One region of the Micromonospora sp. TSRI0369 genome, then DNA from elsewhere that is predicted to be linked to it. Evidence: riboswitches for the same ligand, from Rfam matches in the RefSeq annotation. Region 1 holds a riboswitch; the other holds the start of a gene.
The links. Region 1 has a riboswitch for cyclic di-AMP ahead of AMK25_RS02460 (coiled-coil domain-containing protein). Riboswitches for the same ligand answer to the same signal wherever they lie in the genome.

Region 1 (7,806 bases):
GCAGCGTCGAGTACGCGGTCACCGTGCTTGGTACGCCGCTCGTGGTGGTGCTCGGGCACGACTCCTGCGGCGCGGTCCAGGCCGCCCGGGAGGGGGTCCGCACCGGCGCCGCGCCGGCCGGACACCTGGGCGCGGTGGTGGACGCGGTCTCGCCCAGCCTGCTGCGGGCCGCCCGGCAGGGGATCGACGACCTCGACGGCATCGTCGACGTCCACATCGCGCAGACCGTGGAGACGCTGCTGGCCCGGTCCGCCGTGCTGGCCGAGCGGGTCGCTGCGGGCCGATGCACGGTGGTGGGAATGTCGTACCGGCTCTCCGGCGGCGAGGTGCGGACAGTGGCGCAGGTCCCGGCGCCACTGCCCGCTCCCTCGGCGCCGGCGGACGCGGACGCGGCGCTGGCCGGCTGACCGCGGCGCCGGACGACAGAAGGGGCCGCCCACGGGCGGCCCCTTCTGTCTGCGTCCAGGTCAGAGCATCGACATGTGGACGTGGTCGGTGTGGTTCGACGGCCCGCTGTACGAACTCCAGCCGGTGGCCGGGAACCAGATCTGCCGGTTCCAGATGACGTAGTAGATGCCCAGCCGGTCGGCGTTGCGGATGAGGAAGGCGGCCACGTCGTTGCCGTACTTGCGGGTGTCGTCGTTGTGCCAGGGCGCGAAGCCGCTGTTCTGCAGCGACCAGTCGCACGCCTTGCCCTTGGGGTGCTCCCACGGCCCGCCCGGCCGGTAACAGCCCACGAAGCGCGTATAGCCGGCGCGCCGGACCTCCTTGTAGGCGTGCAGCGTCCGCGGCGTGACGCAGCCCGAGGTGGTCGGGTCGTTCTCGCTGCACGACTCGGCCTTCCAGCCGCCGTCGGCGGTGCGGCCGGGACCGATCTTGGCGACCGGTGAGGTGGCGTCGACCAGGCCGCCGGTGAAGCCGAGGCCGCCGACGAGCTTGAGGGCGCGCTCGGCCTGCACCTTCTCGCGCTCCATCGCGTTCTTCTGCTTCTCCTGCTCGCGCACCTCGGCGTCGAGCGCGATCTTGGCCTGCTCGGCGCGGGTCTTGACCGCGTTGATGGCGGCCAGGCGCTGCGCGTTGAGGAGGTTCAGCTCGTCCAGGGCGTTGACGCGGCGGACGAACGAGTCGGGCGAGTTGCTCTCCAGCAGCATCGCCATCGCGCCCATCCGGCCGGTCCGGTAGGACTGGGCGGCGAGCTGGTTGACCTGCGGGCTGAGCGCCTCGAGTTCGGCCTGTGCCGTCTGCACCTCGGCGGCCAGCCGCCGCTGGCGGTCCTGCGACTTGGCCAGCTTCGCCTTCGCCTGGAGGAAGTTCCGGTTGGCGCTGTCGATGGCCTCGGTGATGAGCGGTGGTTCGCCGTCCTCCTCGTGCCCGGACGGCTTCGGGGCCGCGGCGGCGGGGGCCGCCGTCGCCGCGTTCGGCCCGGCCAGCACTGCCAGCGAGGCCAGCACGGCCACCAGGGGTGTCAGCCAGCGGCGCAGGGGTGGCGTCACAGTGTTCCCTTCCGTCGGCCGCCGACCGGGTTAGCTGACGGGTTCGGGACGGAAGTGGCCCCTACCGCTCGCGCGGATTCACCCCATGTACCTGGTTCCCCGGCTCGCCCGTAGGCGATTGGGCGGCGGCACCGCTGGCGCCGGTGCGCGCCTTCGGCGGTGACCGGCAGCGAGGTTACCCGACAGCACTCCTGCGGATCTACGTCCGGAAGCCGACCAATAGCGAGATTTCGCCGTGGCCCGCCGTGACCAGCGTCGCGTTTGAAATCGATGGTCACCGTGCGGAGTCTCACCATGTCGCCTCCGTACTCCTTCCGCCGCCGAGCGCCTCCAGCGCGTCGTCGCGTCCGGCCGGCGGACGGGGCGCGGGGGCCGCCGGCTCCGCGGGCTCCGCGCCGGGCGCGCGCCGTCCGGCGGTGGTCACGATCGCGGCCAGTGCGGTCGTCAGCGGTACGGCCGCGATCAGGCCGAGCGTGGCCACCGCGCTGCGGACGATCTCCTGGGCGAGGAACTCGCTCGTGAGGATCTGGCTCACCGGGCGGGAGTCGGCGACCAGCAGGAGCAGGAGCGGCAGCGAGGCGCCCGCGTACGCCAGCACGATGGTGTTGACGGTGGACGCGATGTGGGCCCGGCCGACGCGGGTCGCCGCCCGGTAGAGCTGCCGCCGGGACAGTCCCGGGTTGGCGTGCGCGAGTTCGGTGACGGTGGCCGCCTGGGTGACCGTGACGTCGTCCAGCACGCCCAGCGAGCCGATGATGATGCCCGCCAGCAGCAGCCCGTGCAGGTCCACGTCGGCCCGGAACATGGACAGGGTGGTGGCGTCCTCGCTGCCGAAGCCGGTCAGGTGGGTGGCGGACGTGGCGAGCAGGCCGAGCACGCCGGTGATCACCAGGCTGCCCAGCGTGCCGAGCACCGCCACCGACGTCTGCGCGGTGACCCCGTGCGTCAGGTAGAGCACCACGAACATGATCAACGCGGCGCCCACGATCGCCACCAGCAGCGGCGGCTGGCCGCCGCCGATGCCGGGCAGCACGAAGCCGAGCAGGATCGCGAAGCTGGCCACCAGGCCGCCGAGCGCGGCGAGCCCGCGCCAGCGCCCGAACGCCACGATCGCGGCGGCGAAGAGCACCAGCAGCCAGATCAGCGGGGTGCCGCGCTGGTGCTCGGCGATGTTGTAGGACTTCACCGACGGGTCGGCCGGGTCGATCAGCTCGACCAGCACGATCTTGTCGCCGACCTCGACCCGTGGCGCCCCCGGCCCGGCCGGCAGCGGCGTCTCGACCTGCCGGCCCGCGTCCGGGCCCTGCTCGGCGGTGACGGTCGCGGTGCCGCAGGGGCCGCCCGCGCCCTCCGCGCCCTCCGGGGCCTCCGGGGTCGGCGGGCAGGGTTCGGTGACCACCCGGGTCACGGTGCCGTGGTAGCGGGGGACGTCCGCGCCGCCGACCGGCTCCCGGTCCTGCCGGGGCCAGAGCACCAGCGCCGCGATCACGGTGAGCGCGAACAGCGGCACCACGACGGCGACGAGCAGCCGCCGTACGCCCGGTGGCGTGGGCGGTGCGGGGCGGGTGTGGTCGGCACCCAAGGCGTCTCTCCCAACGGTCGCGGCGACGCCTGGTCCGCCGGACCGGTCTGGTCACCGGGCCGGCGCGGACGTGTCGACCACGTCCGGGTCGTCGCCCCGACATGGTAGGCAGCCCGGCTGAGCGCTCCCGGGCACCGTGGCCGGGGACGCGCGGCCCGCGCGGTCAGGCCAGGCCGGCCCGGCGTCGCCGGTACTCGTCCTCGTCGATCTCGCCGCGGGCGTACCGCTCGTCGAGGATGCGCCGGGCCGTCGTCGGGCCCAGGTACTGCGGGCCGGTCCACCGCACGGCCGCCCAGACGAGCCCCGCCAGCACCGCGAGGACCAGCAGGGACCAGATCCACATCCAGCCCATCATCGGGCTCTGCCACATCATCGGGCCGCCCTCCGTCCGTCACCGCGGGTCCGCCGGGCCGGCCTGCCCGCCACTTCGACGGTACGTCCGCGCGGGCGCGTCGGGTCGGGTCGATGTGCCCTGCTCCGAGGGCCGGAGGTCCCCCTCAGCCGCGCTTCATCAGGCGGCCGACGGCGGCCATCATCTCGGTCGCCATCTCGTCGGCCCGGCCCTCGGCGGCGCCCTCGTGCATGCAGTGCCGCGCGTGCCCGTCGAGCAGGCCGAGGCCGACCTTGTCCAGCGCCGCCTGGATGGCCGAGATCTGGGTCAGCACGTCGATGCAGTAACGGTCGTCCTCGACCATCTTCTCGATGCCCCGGACCTGACCCTCGATGCGGCGGAGCCGGGCGAGGAGTTGGTCCTTGCTGGCGGTGTAGCCCCGGGTCGGGCTGGACGGCGCGGTCATGAAAACGAGGATAGCGTACCCCTCGGGGGTATGCTAACGTGTCGACAGTACCCCCAGGGGGTATAGGATCGGAGGGCGAGATGGAGAGCACCTACCAGGTGAGCGGCATGACCTGCGGCCACTGCGTCAAGTCGGTGAGCACCGAGCTGAGCGCGCTTCCGGGCGTCACCGACGTCCAGGTCGACCTGGCCACCGGCCGGGTCACCGTCACCAGTCAGAACCCGCTGGACGCGGACGCCGTCCGGGCGGCGGTCGACGAGGCCGGCTACGACCTCGTCGGTGCGTGACGGGTCCACGGACCCGCGGGAACGAGGAGAAACCATGAATACGGCGACGAAGCTCGGCGGCTTCGCGCTCGGCCTCGTGGCGGTCTTCGGCGCGGCGTACGGGATCGGCAACCTGGCCGACCCCGTCGCCCCGGCCGCCGAGACCCGCCACGACGACAGCGGCAGCGACCACGGGACCGGCGACACCGGTCACGGTGACGAGAGCCAGGCGGGCGGCGCCGCCGCGCACCTGCCCGGCGGGCTGCTCGTCTCCGAACGCGGCTACACGCTCCAGCCCGCCACCGCGGCGGCCGGGCAGTTCGCCTTCCGGATCACCGGCCCGGACGGCGCGCCGGTCACCCGCTTCGAGGTGGCCCACGACAAGCGCATGCACCTGATCGTCGCCCGCCGGGACCTCTCCGGGTTCCGGCACGTCCACCCGGAGATGGCCGGCGACGGCACCTGGCGGGTCGCCTCCCCGCTCGACGGCCCCGGGGCCTGGCGGGCGTTCGCCGACTTCACGCCCGAAGGCGGCGAGCCGCTGACGCTCGGCCTGGACGTCACGGTCCCCGGTGAGCTGGCCGCCCGTCCGCTGCCGGAACCGGCCACCAGCACCACGGTCGACGGCTACACAGTCACCCTGACCGGCACGCCGGAGCCGGGCCGGACCAGCCGGCTCACGCTCTCCGTCAGCCGCGACGGGCGGCCGGTCACCGACCTGCAGCCCTACCTCGGCGCGTACGGGCACCTGGTGGCGCTGCGGCAGGGCGACCTTGCCTACCTGCACGTGCACCCGGAGGGCACGCCCGGCGACGGGCGCACACCGGCCGGTCCGGCGATCACGTTCGCCGCGGAGGTGCCCTCGGCCGGGGCGTACCGTCTCTACCTGGACTTCCGGCACGGCGACGCGGTGCACACGGCCGAGTTCACAGTCCTGGCCGGCGACCGGACCGCGCCGGCGCCCACCGCGCCGGCATCCACCACCGCACCGACCCCGGACGCCGGACACGGCACGCCGGGGCACGGGCACAGTTGAGCGCCGGAGGCGCCGCGATGACTGCCACGGGAAAGGCGCTGCCCACCGCGCCGAACCTGATCGAGCTGGCGATCGGCGGGATGACCTGCGCGTCCTGTGCCGCCCGGATCGAGAAGAAGCTCAACCGGATGGACGGCGTCGAGGCGACTGTGAACTACGCCACCGAGAAGGCCACCGTCCGGTACGCCGACGACATCGCGCCGGCCGACCTGATCGCCACAGTCGAGAAGACCGGCTACACCGCCGTGGTGCCGCCCCCGCCCGAGCAGGCGGCCGCAGCGGCCGGGGAGCCGGTGGACGAGCTGCGCGCCGCGCGTACGCGGCTCTGGGTCTCCGCCGTGCTCACCGTGCCGGTGATCGTGCTCGCCATGGTTCCGGCCTGGCAGTTCGACTACTGGCAGTGGGCCTCGCTCACGCTGGCCGCGCCGGTCGTGGTCTGGGGCGGGCTGCCGTTCCACCGCGCCGCCCTGGTCAACCTGCGGCACGGCGCGGCGACCATGGACACGCTCGTCTCGCTCGGCACGCTCGCCGCGTTCGGCTGGTCGCTCTGGGCGCTGTTCCTCGGCGACGCCGGCATGCCCGGGATGAAGCACCCGTTCAGCCTCGACATCACCCGTGGCGACGGCGCCGGCAACATCTACCTGGAGGCCGCCGCCGGGGTGACCGTGTTCATCCTGGCCGGGCGGTACTTCGAGGCCCGTTCCAAGCGCACCGCCGGGTCGGCGCTGCGCGCCCTGCTCGAACTCGGGGCCAAGGACGTCGCGGTGCTGCGCGGCGGCCAGGAGGTCCAGGTCCCGGTCGACCGGCTCGCGGTCGGCGACCGGTTCGTGGTCCGGCCCGGCGAGAAGGTCGCCACCGACGGCGTGGTCGAGGAGGGCACCTCGGCCGTCGACGCCAGCATGCTCACCGGCGAGTCGGTGCCGGTCGAGGTGGGGCCGGGCGACACGGTGGTCGGCGCGACTGTGAACGCCGGCGGCCGGCTGGTCGTGCGGGCCACCCGGGTCGGCGGCGACACCCAGCTCGCCCAGATGGCGCGGCTGGTGGAGCAGGCGCAGACCGGCAAGGCGGCCGTGCAGCGGCTCGCCGACCGGATCTCCGGCGTCTTCGTGCCGATCGTGATCGCGCTGGCCGCCGGCACGCTCGGCTGGTGGCTCGGCACCGGCTCGGGTACGACCGCCGCGTTCACCGCCGCGGTGGCCGTGCTGATCATCGCCTGCCCGTGCGCGCTCGGCCTGGCCACGCCGACGGCGCTGCTCGTCGGCACCGGACGCGGCGCGCAGCTCGGTGTGCTGATCAAGGGGCCGGAGATGCTGGAGTCCACCCGCCGGGTCGACACCGTGGTGCTGGACAAGACCGGCACCGTCACCACCGGCCGGATGGCGCTGGCCGAGGTGCTGCCCGCCGACGGCGAGGACGCCGCCGAGCTGCTCCGGGTGGCCGGGGCGCTGGAGGCCGCTTCCGAGCACCCGATCGCCCGGGCCGTCGCCGAGGGCGCGGCCGAGGCCGGGCCGCTGCCGCCGGTCGGCGAGTTCGCCAACGCCGAAGGGCTCGGCGTGACCGGCACGGTCGAGGGCCGGACCGTGGTGGTCGGCCGGGCGCGGCTGCTGCGCGAGCGGGGTCTCGACGTACCCGAGGAGGTCGCGCGGGCCGCGACCGGCGCGGAGGCGGCGGGCCGGACGGCGATCCTGGCCGGCTGGGACGGGCGGGCCCGGGGCGTGCTCGCGGTGGCCGACGCGGTGAAGCCGACCAGCCGGACGGCCGTCGCCCGGCTGCGCGAGCTGGGGCTCACACCGGTGCTGCTCACCGGCGACAACGCCACGGTGGCGAGGGCGGTCGCTGAGGAGGTCGGCATCGACGAGGTGATCGCGGAGGTGCTGCCCGCCGAGAAGGTCGCGGTGATCGAGCGGCTCCAGGGCGAGGGCCGGGTGGTCGCGATGGTCGGCGACGGGGTCAACGACGCCGCCGCGCTGGCCCGGGCCGACCTCGGGCTGGCCATGGGCACCGGCACCGACGCGGCCATCGAGGCCGCCGACCTGACGCTGGTCCGGGGTGACCTGACCGCGGCTGTGGACGCGATCCGGCTCTCCCGGCGCACGCTGGCGATCATCAAGGGAAACCTGTTCTGGGCGTTCGCCTACAACGTCGCGGCGTTGCCGCTCGCGGCGGCCGGGCTGCTCAACCCGATGCTCGCCGGGGCGGCGATGGCCTTCTCGTCGGTCTTCGTGGTGGGCAACAGTCTGCGGCTGCGGCGTTTCCGCCCGATCGGGTGAGGGGATTGGGCGGGCGGCCGACGGGGTAACCAGTTGTCGTCAGGCAATCGCATCAGTGGAGGTCATCATGGGTCTCGACGACAAGATCGACAACACTTCCCAGGACGCCGCGGGCAAGGTCAAGGAGGGCGTCGGCCGCGCCACGGACAACGAGCGCCTGGAGGCCGAGGGCCGCAACGACCAGGCCGGCGCCAAGCTCAAGCAGGCCGCCGAGAAGATCAAGGACGCCTTCAAGAGCTGACGTACGCGACGCACACCCACCGGGTCGGCCCTCGGGCCGGCCCGGCGTGCTGTCCAGGCCCGCCTCAGCGCGGCCGGTCACCGGTCAGGCGCGCGGCGCGGGCCTGGAGGTAACGGCGCTC
Region 2 (7,806 bases), on a different contig from region 1:
AGGACGGCCAGTTCGCCGGGCGGTACGTCGTGCCCGGCGTCGCAGCGCAGCCGGGCGTGCACGGCCGCGCCGCACTCGTCGTGGGTCACCCGGACCGCCGGGCCCGCCTCGTCGGCGGCGTACGTGTCGCCCCACTGCCGCAGCGCGACGAGCACCGGGATCAGGTCGCTGCCCTTGGAGGTGAGCACGTACTCGTCGCGGGTGCGCTGCCCGGGCTCGCGGTAGGGGCGCCGGTCGAGCAGCCCGTCGGCGACGAGCTGCTTGAGACGTGCGGCGGCGACGGGCTCGCTGACGCCGACCCGCCGGGCGAAGTCGTCGAAGCGGCGGGTGCCGAACGACGCCTCGCGCAGCAGGAGCAGCGTGGTGCGGTTGCCGACCACCTCCAGCGCCCGGGCGATCGAGCAGTTGGCGGTGGACCAGGAGTCACGCTGGGCAAGGAGGTCCGTCATGGCGTCGACGGTACCCCCCTGGCTTAGGGAAGCAAAAGCCAGCTACCTCACAGCTGGCCGGGGAAGAAGCCGTGCCGGGCCAGCGGCTCGACGATCTGGTGCTCCTCGTACGACAGGTGCGACAGCAGCGTGTCGGTGAGCAGGTCCACCGCCTCCTGGAGCTGCGTGAAGTCGCCGGGCCGCCGGACCAGCTCCACGAGCGCCCGGTCGACGCTCTCCACCACGCCGTGGATCACCACGTGCTCCTCCTCGAGGCGGTCCAGCACGGCCGCCAGCCCGGCCTCGGAGCGGCGCAGGTGCGGGAAGATCGAGGCGTCCTCCAGCCCGTGGTGCTGGGTGACCATGGTGCAGTACGCCGCGCAGTACGCCCCGAGCGTCCAGTTGTTCTGCCGCATGGTCATCTCGTTCAGCGCGGCCCGCGCCCGGCCCGGCGAGACAGTGCCTCGCTTGACCTGTTCCAGCAGGTCGCGCACCTGGGCCAGCTCCTGGCGCAGATGGTCGTGCACGTCCACCAGGTGCTGCCCGGCGGCCTGTCCCCGGGCCGGGTAGACCTGTCCGGCCGGTGGTGGCGGGGCGGTCGGCCGGGTCGACTCGTCCCAGGGGCGGCGCGCGCTCAGGCGTACCCCCGGGTCCGGGGTGGGGGTGACCGCCAGCGTGGCCGGGCCGCCGGTGGCGGCCGTCTCGTCGGCGACCGCGCGGGCGCCGCTGCCCGGCGCGGTGCGCTCGCCGGCGACCAGCTCCCGCACCGCGGGCGCGACCTCCTGGGCGAAGATCTGGATCGCGCGCGGCTCGTCGCTGCCGAGGATGAACGTGGTGACGCCGTGCTCCAGCGTGAGCCCGGCCAACTCCTCCACCCACTGCTCCGGCGGACCGGCCAGGAAGCCGGCCGACGAGCGGGCGAACGTGCCGTTCACGTTGAGCATGCGGCGGATCTCGGCCGGGTCGCGCCCGGCGGCCTGAGCGCCCTCGTCCACGAGCGCGTTCAGGGCGGGCAGCTCGTCGGGGCCCTTCGGCAGGTAGGACAGGGAGGGCAGCCAGCCGTCGGCGGCGCGGCCGACCAGGCGCAGCATGCGCGGCTTGTACGCGCCGACCCAGATGCCCACCTGATGCGCGGGCGCCGGGCCGCGCTTGGCGCCGACCACCCGGTAGTGCTCGCCGTCGACCCGGATCATGCCCCGGCGGTCGGTGTCCCAGACCTCGCGGATCACCCGGATCGCCTCGTCCAGGGCCTCGACCGCCGCGCCGGGGGACAGGCGCCGCCCGCCCGTCGCCTCGATCGCGTCCCAGAACGCGCCCGCGCCGAGTCCCAGCTCGACCCGCCCGCCGGTGAGCAGGTCCAGGCTGGCCACGCTGCGGGCCAGCACCACCGGCTGGCGCAGCGGCAGGTTGAGCACGTTGCCGGCCAGGCGGATGCGCTCGGTGACGGCGGCCACGTAGGACATCAGCGTCCAGGTGTCCAGGAAGCCCGGCTGGTACGGGTGGTCCTGGAACGTGACAAGGTCCAGCCCGACCTGCTCGCAGAGCGTGGCCAGCGCCACCACCTGGTCGGGCTGCCCGGCGGCGGGAGTGATGAAGCCGCCGAAGGTCAGCTCGTGTCCGTGATCGGTCATCCGTCCCGCCTCCCGTGATCTTGCTCAGCCCTGCCACCGTAGCTCCACAGGTGGTAGCCCGGCCGGGTGAACAGGGTCACAAGAAGTGGATGATCGTCGCAAACCGTCCATAGCGTCGGTTCCGTTCGCATTCGTGGACACCGTAGGCCGGAAACGCCTAGTCCCGCCGCCGGCCGCGGTTACCGGACGTCGCGCGGGAGCGGGGGAACCACACGTACCACGGTGCCTCGTCACCTCGGGGTGAAGCCGCCACCGGCGGCCGGGCTCCTCGGCCCGAACCCGACAGCTCACCTCGTCGGCGTGGAGGAATCCACATGGCAACTGAATACTCAGCCCGGGGCCGCCGTATCGCTCTCGGAGCAGTCCTGGCCGGCGCCGCCGTCGGCGCCGCGACCCTGTTCGGCCCGGCCGCGCCGGCCGGCGCCGGCGTCAACTGGGACGCGGTCGCGCGCTGCGAATCAGGCGGCAACTGGAAGATCAACACCGGCAACGGGTACTACGGCGGGCTCCAGTTCTCCCGCGCCACCTGGAACGGCTACGGCGGGCAGAAGTACGCCGCCCGGGCCGACCTGGCCAGCCGGTCCGAGCAGATCGCCGTCGCCGAGAAGGTGCTGCGCGGGCAGGGCATCGGCGCGTGGCCGGTCTGCGGCAGGAAGGGCGGCTCGGCGAGCGCCGCCGCGACCCGGTCCGAGCGGGCCACCCCGAAGAAGGCGAACCCGAAGAAGACCACCTCGAAGAAGGCCGCCCCGGAGCGGGCCGTCACGCGCAGGGCCGCGCCGGAACGGGCCGCGACGAAGGCGGCGCCGCAGCTGTCGTCCGGCGTCGGGACGTACGTGGTCCGGCGCGGGGACACGCTGTCGGAGATCGCCGTGGCGCAGCGCGTCGACGGCGGCTGGCGTGCCCTGCACGAGCGCAACCGGGCAGTGGTCGGCGACGACCCCGGCCTGATCTTCCCTGGTCAGCGGCTGCGTCTGCGCTGACCTGATCCGGACGCCCGGCCGGTTCGCCCCGGCCGGGCGTCCGGCCGTCCGCGACACGCCGTGTCGCCGATGTCCGGCCTGCTCCCGGCGCCGGGACACGGCCCGCGACGGCCGGTGATCGCGATTCGTCGGAGCCGGTTGTTAGGGTCACGATGATCGGCTAAGACGTGAAGAAAGCGCGGATATGACCAACGACCCGTTCTCGGCGGCCGCGAGCCTCGACGAGCTGCTGACCCGCACGCAGCAGGCGCTCACCGCGATGCGCTCCCGGGCCTCGGCGCACGCCGACGGCGAACCGGCCGACCTGCTGCGCGCCGAGGGCACTGCGGCCGGTGGGCGGGTCCGCGCGGTCGCCGTCCAGGGTGGCCGGCTGGATTCCGTGACGATCGACCCGGAGCTGGCCGGCGAGCCCCTCGACGTCCTCAGCGGACACCTCGTCGCCGCCGCCAACGACGCACTGTCCGAGCTGGACGCACAGGTCAGCGCGTCGGCGCGAGCCGACGCCGACGCGCTCGCCGCCCGGCTCGGCAGCATGGGTGACCAGGCCGAGCTGTTCGGCCGCGCGATGCACGAGGCGGCCGCCCGGATCCATCGTGACCGCGGCACCTCGTCCCGGGCCGGGCGCCCGGCCTGAGACGACGAGGCGGCCGGCCGCCGGGAGGACGACGACCGGCCGCGCTACGCCACGGTCAGCTCAGGGTGACCGCGGTGTCGTCGACGACGAAGGACGTCTGCAGAGAGCTGTCCTCCACGCCGCTGAACGAGATGGTCGCCGTGGTGCCTGCGAGCGACGAGATGTCGAAGGACCGCTGCACGTACCCGGTGGCCTTGTTCAGGTTGGAGTAGGTGGCCAGCGTGGTGCTGCCGGCCTTGACGGTGAGCTTGTCGTACGCGGTGCTCGTGGTCGTCTCCGCGCTGTCGATGTGCAGCCAGAAGCTCAACGTCGCCCGGCATCCGGCCGGGATCGTCACCGACTGACTGAGCGTGTCGGTGTGCGACGAGCCGTACCCGTCCAGCCACGCCTTGTACGAGCCGCCGTGCGCCGCCTGGCCGCTGTCCGTGGTGATGACGCCGGACGAGGCGGTCCAGCTCACGTTGCCCGACTCGAAGCCGGGGTTGGCGAGCTTGTTGCCGGAGCAGCCGCCCGACGGCGGGGTGGTGGTGGCGGTCGGCGTGGGCGTCGGGGTGCCGCCGGCGCAGGTCGGCTCACCCGACTGGGCCGGTACGCTGACCGCCGCCCAGGCCGCCTTGACCGCGTTGAACTCGGTGCAGCTGCTCGGGTAGAGGTTCTTCGCCGCCTGCAATGTCCAGACGCGGTACTTCAGGTAGGACGAGGACGAGGTCTTCAGCAGCATGGCGTTGTACATGATCTTGATGGCCTTCTGGATGCCCAGGCCGGTCACGCTGCTGCTGTTGCAGGTCGAGCTGGACGGCTGCCCGTTGGTCGGGCTGCTGCCGTTCGCCAGCAGGTAGAACCAGTGGTTGCCCGGCCCGGCCGCGGCGTGCACCTCGGTCGACGGGATGCTGCTGGAGTAGCAGTTCGGGTCGCCGAGCGCCGACGGGTTGTACATGTTGCGGATCGGGCCGGAGCCGACCAGGTTGATCTTCTCGCCGACCAGGAAGTCCGGCGCGTCGTAGCTGGACGGCTCGTTGGCGAACCACTCGGTGGCCGCGCCGAACGTGTCCGCCACGAACTCCTGCGTGCCGCCGCCGGAGATGCCGCCGGGGGTGTTGTCGTCGATGCCGTGGCCGATCTCGTGCGCCACCACGTCCAGCGAGCCGATCCACTGACCGGCGGTGTTCTTGCCGATCTGCACCTGGCTGCCGTCGTAGTAGGCGTTCTGGTCGTTGAGGCCCACCCGGATCGGCCAGTAGCCACCGTTGCCGTTGGCGCCGTTGCGGCCCAGCCACTGGGCGAGCATCTTGTGCTCGGTCTGCGCGGAGAACAGCGCGTCCACGCAGCCGGTCTCCTTGTTGGTGGCGGTGCCGTTGCCCCACACGTCGTCGGAGCCGCTGAACGTGGTGTTGTTCGCCGAGTCCTGGCAGCTCAGGTTGGTGACGGTCGGGTCCTTCATGGTGTACGTGGAGCCCGACTGGGTGGTGTTGAGCGTGAGCGGGCTGGGCCCGTTCCACGCGCCGGTGCCGGTGCCGCGCACCACGTGCTCCTGCTTGCGCAGGACCGCGCCGGTACGGGCGTCGACGTCGACGGTGAGCCGGCTCGGGCCGTCCGCGCTGGTGCCGCGTACCGTGGTTTCCCAGGCCAGCGCCGGTGCGGCGCCGAGCGTGTAGACCACGAGCGTGGCGCCCTCGACCGCGCTGACCGTCTTGAGCTGGGCGCGCGCCGTGGTCGCGGCGGCGGCCTGGGTCAGCGCGGGCGTGGTGGCGAGGGCGCCGATCGGCCGCTGCTGCGCGACCGAGGCGTACTTGAGGTTGCCGGCCGAGTCGGTGGCGAGCACGAAGTCGCCGCCGACCACGGGCAGGCCCTTGTACGTGCGCTCGTACGGCACGTACTGGGTTCCCTCGGAGGAGATGACCGGCTTCTGGACGAACGCGTCGTCGGCGCCGGCCTGCAGGTAGGCGGGGCGGCCGGCGACCATGGCGCGGGCCGAGTCGGCGGCGGCCGCGCGGGCCTGGGCCGGGTTGGGGGCGGCGGGCCCGGGTGGCGCGGCCTGCACGGCTGCGGCGGTGCCGGCGGCGATCACGCCGGCCGCGGCCGCGCCGGTGAGCGCGGCGAGGCGAGGTGAGAGTTTCACGGAGGTTTGCTCCTGTTCTACAGGCGCGCCGCACGAGCCCGGTGGGGACGGGCGGCGCGGTGGTGCGAGGCAGGGTGACGGCCGGTCACCGGAGCTGCCGGCGTGGCTCCGGGTCGACAGATCGACCGTCGCGAGTCGCCGGGGGTCGGCGGTTCGCTGGTGCACAATCACACGCCGCGCGAGCCGTGAGCAATGGGTGACCTGGGCAACGACTGACAGTCGGGCGTGTCGCCGCGCGCGTCGTCTCAGGCAACCATGATCTTCAATAGGCCCTGATCAGGGCGAACATCGCCGACAGTGGATGGCTGCGCGTGCAAATTGCGGACGTTGCCTATGTGCGCGAATGGCGCACATAGACGCGAGGTCGCCACCGCCCGAGCCGGCCACGCCGCGTGGGGCCCGCCCCGACCGGGGCCGGGCACCGGGCCGCGTCAGCGCGGGCCGCGGGTCCGCGTTGGCGCGACGGTGGGCGGCGGCGGCAGCGAGGGCGTCAGCGTGGGCCGCGACGTCGGCCGACCGGTCGGCTCCGGGCTCGGGCTGGGGCTCGACGGGGTCGGGCTCGGGCTCGGCGAGGCGGACGGCGTGGGCGCGGCGGTGGACGGCGGCGGCGCCGACGCGGTCGGCTCCGGGGTGTCGCCGGGGAACTTCGGCTCACCGAAGCGGTACTTGCCCGGGTCGAGCTTCATCGCCTCGGTGGCCTTGGTCATGAACTGCCGCCAGATCGGCGCGGCGCCCGTGGAGCCGTACACCTCGTAGCTGCCGCCGCTCGTCCGCAGCGGTTTGCCGTCGGTGGTGCCCAGCCACACGGCCGAGGCCAGCGCGCCGGTCCAGCCCACCATCCAGGTGTGCACGTTCTGGGTGGTGCTCTGCCCGGCCTGCCAGGTGCCGGTCTTGCCGGCGGAGTCCCAGCCGTTGTCCAGCTTGGCCGCCCGGACCCGGCGCAGCGTCCAGTCCAGCTGGTCGAGCGCCTCCCGGTCCAGCCCCAGGTCGGTGGTGCGCAGCTGCTCGGTCCACACCTCCTCGTCGTCCTTGCTCACCGACCGGACGAAGTGCGCGTCGGCGCGCTTGCCGCCGGCCGCGAACGTGGCCATCCCGTTCGCGTGGTCCTGCACGGTGATGCCGTACTGCCCGATGCCGACCTCGGTGGAGAACCGCTTCGCCACCTCGTCGGCGGGGTCGCTGCGCAGGTCGACGCGCTGCGGCCGGGGGTTGCCCCGGACCGTCTCCCACATCGACTCCACGCCCGCCTGCCGGGCCATCTCGATCACCTTGTCGGTGCCGAGCCGCTCGGTCAGCTCGAAGTAGGTGACGTTGAGCGAGGCGACAGTGGCCTCCCACAGCGCGCAGTCCGGCTGGCAGGGCGCCCGCTCGGCGTTGCGGATCGGCCCGGCCGCGCTGCCCTTGGTGCGCCCCGAGGCGGGGAACTCCTTGGTGTCCGGCGCGTCGAACCGCTCCTTCACCGAGATCCCGTCGCGTACGGCGGCGGCCAGGTCGTACACCTTGAACGACGACCCCGGCGGATGCTGGCCGAAGCCGCGGGCCTGGCCGTCCTCGTCGGAGTACCAGCCCGCGTAGTCCGCTCCCGAGCCCTTGTCGCCGCCGTAGTAGCCGAGCACCCGGCCGGTGCCCGGCTCCACCGCCACCAGCGCGGCCTGCCAGTTCCGCGGTTGCCCGCGCACCGCTCGCGGGGCGGTGTCCCGGCGGATGTCCGCCGCCGCCTCGGCCGCGTCCTGCACGCGCTTGTCGATGGTGGTGACGATGCGGTAGCCGCCGTCGCGGATCACCTCGTCCGGCTTGCCCCGGAACGGCTCGGTCCCGCGCAGCTCGGCCAGCACGTGGTTGACCACCAGGCCGGTCGGCCGGTCCAGGTCGGACCGGCCCGCGTCCTTGTCGATCGGCCGGACCGTGTCCGGGTACGCGAGGTCCGCCGCCTGCTGCGGCGTCAGGTAGCCGAGCTTGACCATGCCGTCGCGGATGTAGTTCCAGCGGTCGATCGAGTTCTGCCTGGCCAGCG

Region 2: another riboswitch for cyclic di-AMP. It lies ahead of AMK25_RS12715 (LysM peptidoglycan-binding domain-containing protein); the one in region 1 lies ahead of AMK25_RS02460 (coiled-coil domain-containing protein).

What each region holds. Positions count from the first base shown of each region.
Region 1 is NZ_LIVU01000001.1:500,332-508,137, reverse strand. It holds gene AMK25_RS02465 (carbonic anhydrase) at 1-407, shown strand, start outside; gene AMK25_RS02460 (coiled-coil domain-containing protein) at 468-1,493, opposite strand; cyclic di-AMP (ydaO/yuaA leader) riboswitch at 1,498-1,628, opposite strand; gene AMK25_RS02455 (YibE/F family protein) at 1,783-3,075, opposite strand; gene AMK25_RS02450 (SHOCT domain-containing protein) at 3,239-3,448, opposite strand; gene AMK25_RS02445 (metal-sensitive transcriptional regulator) at 3,573-3,872, opposite strand; gene AMK25_RS02440 (heavy-metal-associated domain-containing protein) at 3,953-4,159, shown strand; gene AMK25_RS02435 (hypothetical protein) at 4,194-5,174, shown strand; gene AMK25_RS02430 (heavy metal translocating P-type ATPase) at 5,192-7,444, shown strand; gene AMK25_RS02425 (CsbD family protein) at 7,512-7,685, shown strand; gene AMK25_RS02420 (RNA polymerase sigma factor) at 7,750-7,806, opposite strand, start outside.
Region 2 is NZ_LIVU01000003.1:856,645-864,450, forward strand. It holds gene AMK25_RS12705 (winged helix-turn-helix transcriptional regulator) at 1-449, opposite strand, end outside; gene AMK25_RS12710 (LLM class flavin-dependent oxidoreductase) at 497-2,059, opposite strand; cyclic di-AMP (ydaO/yuaA leader) riboswitch at 2,204-2,375, shown strand; gene AMK25_RS12715 (LysM peptidoglycan-binding domain-containing protein) at 2,374-3,039, shown strand; gene AMK25_RS12720 (YbaB/EbfC family nucleoid-associated protein) at 3,224-3,673, shown strand; gene AMK25_RS12725 (M4 family metallopeptidase) at 3,729-5,792, opposite strand; gene AMK25_RS12730 (transglycosylase domain-containing protein) at 6,224-7,806, opposite strand, start outside.